2 regions of the Cytobacillus sp. FSL R7-0696 genome follow, and region 2 is predicted to be linked to the other one. Evidence: riboswitches for the same ligand, from Rfam matches in the RefSeq annotation. Region 2 holds a riboswitch; the other holds the start of a gene.
What was found. Region 2 has a riboswitch for thiamine pyrophosphate ahead of thiW (energy coupling factor transporter S component ThiW). Riboswitches for the same ligand answer to the same signal wherever they lie in the genome.
Positions count from the first base shown of each region.

Region 1: linked by a shared signal. The riboswitch ahead of MKX29_RS06805 (3-oxoacyl-ACP reductase) and the one ahead of thiW (energy coupling factor transporter S component ThiW) in region 2 are both predicted to bind thiamine pyrophosphate.

Region 1 covers NZ_JBBOWA010000001.1:1,296,444-1,299,601, reverse strand. Annotated here, with positions in the region: gene MKX29_RS06810 (glycosyltransferase family 2 protein) at 1-1,040, shown strand, start outside; TPP riboswitch at 1,126-1,227, shown strand; gene MKX29_RS06805 (3-oxoacyl-ACP reductase) at 1,320-2,075, shown strand; gene MKX29_RS06800 (IclR family transcriptional regulator) at 2,294-3,061, opposite strand.
Region 2 covers NZ_JBBOWA010000001.1:3,993,073-3,996,230, reverse strand. Annotated here, with positions in the region: gene thiM (hydroxyethylthiazole kinase) at 1-250, opposite strand, end outside; gene thiD (bifunctional hydroxymethylpyrimidine kinase/phosphomethylpyrimidine kinase) at 250-1,056, opposite strand; gene thiW (energy coupling factor transporter S component ThiW) at 1,025-1,546, opposite strand; TPP riboswitch at 1,618-1,710, opposite strand; TPP riboswitch at 1,754-1,861, opposite strand; gene MKX29_RS20430 (shikimate kinase) at 1,987-2,493, shown strand; gene MKX29_RS20425 (hypothetical protein) at 2,725-3,158, opposite strand, start outside.

The sequences.
Region 1 (3,158 bases), 2.7 Mb from region 2:
ATGAAGGTGTTATAACTAACGAAGAAAAGGCCGTTCAAACCGAGGCCTTTATTCAACAGTTACAAACTCCAGGTGTTTATGAAGTAGGAGGATTAGGTGCGTGCACGCTAATTAGCAGGAAGGCTTTGTTAGCAGGTGTTCATTTTAGTAAAATTAAAAATCTCAGTTTTTGGGGAGAAGATCGACATTTTTGTGTGAGAGCTGTGGCATTAGGACTGGATCTACATGTAGACACACATCTGCCAGCTTATCATATTTATCGTTCTTCTGACCTTACAGGCATACCCGCATTTAAAGAAAAATGTCAGTATGCGTATAGCGAACTACCTATTTATCCAGAAAAAGCAGAAAGCCATCAAATTCGCTTATCGATGATTGTGAAGAATGAAGAAGGTCGTTATTTACAAACGATGTTAAAGAAAGTAAAGCCATTTATCGATGAAGCTGTGATTATAGATGATGCTAGTACTGATCAGACTATATCGATTTTCTTGCAAGAACTAAAAGGTATGCCAATTAAATTGGTCAAGAATGCAAGCTCCCAGTTTGCCAATGAAGTGGAACTAAGAAAACAACAGTGGTTAGAAGCAACGAATGGTTTTTTAGGTTGGGTATTAAATCTTGATGCAGATGAATGGTTTGAGGAGAGTTTTATTGATTATATTGATGACTTTGTTAAACAGGATACTATCGACCTGTACTGTTTTAGACTGTATGATATGTGGGATGAAGACCATTATCGTGAAGATGAATACTGGCAAGCACATTTCTTATACCGTCCATTTCTAGCAAGAGTTGAATCAACCTTTCAGCCTGTCTGGAAAGAAACACCTCAACATTGTGGGAGATTTCCAGAAAACATCTTCCAACTTACCCACAGTTTATCCACAATACGAGTCAAGCATTTAGGCTGGGCAAAAGAAAAAGATCGATTAGAAAAGTATGAGAGATATAAGCTGCTTGACCCGAATAGCCTATACGGTAATGAGAAACAATATGAATCGATTTTAGATAAGAATCCCCGTTTAAAACAATGGTGAGAAACATAAAGGAAATGGTCAATTAAGAACTGAACTTCGATTCATAGCTAGGAAACTATTTGTATGCTAAACTAAAAATAATTAAAAATTGTTGCAGGGGGACTCAGAAAATGAGTTGAGAAGGTTAAAACCTGACCCTTAGAACCTGTTCGTTAAGACGATCGTAGGGAGCATCTTCCAACTATATGCATACGTATGGTAGGCTCTCCATTTTCGGGGAGCCTTTTGTTTTGTTTTCCTGAACATTTTTAATTACATCTATTGAAAAGAGGGAATAGCGTGAGAGAAGAAGTCGTGTTAGTAACAGGAGCAAGTCGTGGATTAGGAGCTACAATTGCTCAGAAGTTCGGTAAGGAGGGCTACAAGGTAGTCGTTAATTATTATAATAATAAAGAAAAAGCCGATGCAGTAGTTGAACAAATCGGGCAAGATCGTGCATTGGCTATCCAAGCTGATGTCAGAGATCAACAAGCAGTAAAAGCAATGGTAGCAGACACAATTGCTCATTTTGGCCGCTTGGATATCGTTGTCAATAATGCATTAGTTCAATTTAAATTTGATCCTGTGGCACAGGCGAAAGTAGAGGAATTATCTTGGGCTAGCTACCAAACCCAGTTTGAAGGCGCGATAAAAGCAAGCTTAAATGTTGTTCAATCTGCTCTTCCGGCTCTAAAGGATTCACAGCAAGCCCGTGTGATTGGTATTGGCACGAATCTTTACCAGAACCCAGTCGTTGCCTACCATGAATATACAACAGCCAAAGCGGCATTAATTGGCTTTACACGCAATATGGCCAAAGAGATCGGACAGTATGATATTAATGTGAATATGGTTTCCGGTGGATTATTAGAAACAACGGATGCAAGTGCTGTCACTACCCCTGAGGTATTTGCGATTGTGGCTGATAACTCTGCTATCCGCCGTGTGACAAAACCAGAAGACGTAGCAGAAGCCGTTGTTTTCTTAGCCTCTCCAGGCGCTAAAGCGATTACGGGACAAAATCTAGTCGTTGATCATGGATTGACGATGAACTAAGATAAAAAAGGTCGTCATCTTTGTTTATGGCGGCCTTTTTCAATGAATGGATTTATTTTGTAGGTCGATAAATCAGTAAAGAGCTTATATCAGCAAATGTGAGACTAAGTCGAAGCTAAATTCCAATTTATTCGCAGAAAAGAATGTTTTTAAAAATTTAACTTAATTTTCTCGCTAGTATTTTATTCTTCTAGATGTTAAAACGGTTGATTGAACGCTCAATCAGTATTGTTCAATTTTTTCCCTTGTTTATATCGATAGCCAAACATAGACGATGCTTGTAAGTGAAACTTCAGCAGTTGCTTGCTCATCGAATCCTTTGCTTCCTTAGGCATCTTTTCGTTAAATCCAACAACTGTCACTGCACCGAGTAATTGATTTTGGTAGTCTAGCAAAGGGACGGAAGCAGAAGAAATTGATGGAATTAAAGGTTCGGTAGCGAAGGAGATTTTCGATTGTTGAATCATTTGCCATTCTGCGTTATCGATCGCATCCCCGTTTCCAAGCCAATCTTTTGTCAGTACTGGGTTTAAGAAACTTAAGAAAATCTTCCCCGCGGCAGATGTTGGTGGCAAGCTTCCGCCTAGTTGTGTACCAATATGAAGTGGTTCATTCGAATGACAAATCTTTGTCGTAATTGGTCCGTTGTTTGTCCATAATGAAAACGAAACGGTGCAGGAAGTAAGCGAAGAAAGTTCCTGCATATAAGGAGTGATTGCATCGGCAATATCACGACTACCAAAGGCGGCTGTACCATATTGAATCAATTTGCTGCCAAGATAATACAGGTTTGTCCCTTTTTCACGATAGAGCATGTTCAATTGTGTAAGTGTATTTAGATATTTATATAAATTACTTTTGGTAATACCGGTTTCTTCTTGAATGGTTGAGAATTTCATTGGGGTATCTTTTTGATAGATTAGTTCGATGATAGAAATGCCTATTTGCAAGGATTGTATCATCGTACTACTTTTTTGTATTTCCATGTATGTAACTCCTCATTATGCTAGTCATGTTGAATCCTAATTTATCAGAAACTACATTAAACAACAACCTCCCTTTAGAGGGTTGGTAGGATATCCC
Region 2 (3,158 bases):
GTCCAGCTTTAATCATCGCCGCAAACATTGCATCATTAATAGTACCAAAATTAATTACGAGCCCATCTGCCATCATAGCCATTTCTTCTACTTCTAAGAGTTGGGTGGCCATAACAGGTGAACCGCCCATTGCTAGGGTCACATTGGCACAATCATTAATAGTTACTGTATTTGTTAAATGATGAATGAGTGGGGTTTGTTCTTGTAACTGCTGAAAGACTCTCTCAACTGCTTCACTTGAAATCGCCATTATCTTTCCTCCATCTTTGCTTTGTTGTATAACTCATAAAAATGATTTGTCGGACCATGCCCATGACCGAGTGCTAGGCTATGCTCAATCGCTATGGAAATATAATTTTTCGCAGACTGTATGGCCTCAATAAGTTCTTCCCCTTTTGCTAACCCGGCAGCAATGGCAGATGAGAGAGTGCAACCTGTACCATGGGTGTTTTTTGTCTCTACTCTTCTACCATTAAACCAGTTGAAACTTTGACCATCCCATAATAAGTCATTCGGTTCTCCTTCTAAATGTCCACCTTTTAATAAGACGGCTTTTGGCCCTAATTCATATAACTTTTTACAAGCTTGCTCCATGTCTTCAACCGTGCGAATCGTCATACCCGAAAGTACTTCAGCCTCAGGAATGTTTGGCGTAATTACAGTCGCAAGTGGTAACATCTTCGCTTTTAATGCCTCAATAGCTTGTTCCTTTAAAAGATGATGTCCACCTTTCGAAACCATAACAGGATCTAACACAATCACTTTTGGACTATAATGATTTAAACGGTCTGCGACGATTTTTACAGTCTCACTAGATGACAACATCCCGATTTTGACAGCATCAACTTGGATATCATCAAACACAGCTTCTATTTGGTCTTTTATAATATTGATTTCAATATCCTGTACCGATCGTACCTCTACTGTATTTTGAGCGGTAATCGCCGTAATGACAGACATGCCGAACACACCATTGGCGGAAAAAGTTTTAAGATCTGCTTGAATCCCAGCTCCTCCTCCTGAATCAGAACCTGCGATCGTTAATGCTGTTTTCATTGATGTAACCTCCAATAGCTTTATTCTTTATTAATACTCTTAATAAACCATATCCTAAAATTGCTCCAGTAAACGAGCTCACCATAAATGCTGGTAGAAATCCGAAAAGGGTGGCTTCTTGTCCTAAAAGTAATGTACTAATCGGATAAGTCGCTACTGCCCCTATCATTCCTGTTCCAACGACTTCACCTAGTGCTGAGAAGCCAATTTTTTTCGTTTTTTGATAAAGGAACCCTGCAAGTAATGCGCCAATCATACTCCCGGGGTAGGCAAAAACACTTCCTGTCCCCATCATATTTCTCAATGTAGATGAAAGAAACGCTTGACTAACGGCATACCATGGTCCAAGAAGTACAGCAGATAATACATTCGCCAAGTGCTGAATCGGAAAAATTTTCGCTATTCCAATCGGAATAAAAATGAGACTACTCGACACAGTAGTGATGGCTGCAATCGTTGCCGTCATCGTCATTTTTTGGATTTTATTCATAGACCTTTCCTCCTTTCGATAAAAATAAAAAAGCCGCTAGTTTGTATAAGCGGCTTTGGTCATCATGATATGTATGACGTCACTCGCTTCCCTACGCTAGTATTAACTAGATCAGGTTCAAAGGGTTCATCTCAGCCAAGTATTTGGCACCCCTAGCATTTATTCATATATAAAAAAAATCCTCTACTTCCAAAAGGAAGCGAGGACGACTACATCGACACACTTCCCTCCACTGGTACAAACCAGATCAGGTTCAAAGGGTTTTGAACGGCATTCAATCTCAGCCTCTATGTGAAGGCACCCCCAGTGAAAACTTATAATATATGATGTCAATATAACATGAAATGATAGAAATGAAAATAAAAAACATGGGATAGAAACGATGTTGCGACATAAAACGTTATGATATGATATTTATATAACATTCGGGAGGACAGTCTATGGAAGATAAGAGTATTGTACTTATTGGGTTTATGGGGGTCGGAAAGACATCCATAGGAACGGAATTAGCAAAGAAATTACAGTGGGGTTTAATCGACACGGATGAACGTATTGAACAACAGTTCAAGATGTCAACTTCAAAAATTTTCCTTGATCATGGTGAAGAAGTTTTTCGAAAAGCTGAAAGCGAGTTGATTGAACAACTATCTGCCGAAGAAAAACAGATTCTTTCATTAGGCGGCGGTGCCTTTTTAAACAGTAAGAACCGCGAAATATGTTTACAAAACAGTACCGTTGTCCTTATCGAGCTCTCATGGGAAAAGTGGCTTGACCGATACCCATTGATTAAAGATACAAGACCGAAATTAAATGGTCTTTCTACTGATGAAATGTATCATCTATACAAAGAAAGACAAGCTCATTATCAACCATATCATCTAAAAATCAATGTTGACGGGAAAACAGCTGAAGAAGCTGCTGAATTGATTATTAGTGGGATAAGATAAAGCTAGTGATGATTATGGTTATGGTTCATTAGGATGTTTCTTCTACTATCTAAGTATTTCGCATTATCCTAAACGAATTTATGAAAGCCGGGCACTCCCTTGCTCGGCTTTCATTTGTGTTTGGTTCTTAATAAATTGCTAAATAACTCCTTTTTGCGGGGCGTTTATCTCTGGTTTTCTTTCCGAGGGACTTACTAAACCCTTTTGCGGGGCGCTCATCTCTGATTTTCTTTACGAGTGATTTGCTAATCCCTTTTGCGGGGCGCTCATCTCTGGTTTACCTTCTGAGGGACTTGCTAAACCCTTTTGCGGAGCGCTCATCTTTAGTTTCCCTTCTGAGGGACTTGCTAATCCCTTTTGCGGAGCGCTCATCTTTAGTTTCCTTTCTGAGGGACTTGCTAACCCTTTTTGCGGGGCGCTCATCTCTGGTTTTCTTTCCGAGGGACTTACTAACCCCTTTTGCGGAGCGCTCATCTTTAGTTTCCTTTCTGAGGGACTTGCTAAACCCTTTTGCGGGGCGCTCATCTCTGGTTTTCTTTCTGAGGGATCTGCTAAACCCTTTTGCGAGGCGCTCATCTTTAGTTTCCTTTCTGAGGGACTTGCTAAACCCTTTTGCGAGGCGCTCATCTCTGTTTCTCCTTCCGAGTGACTTACTAATCCCTTTT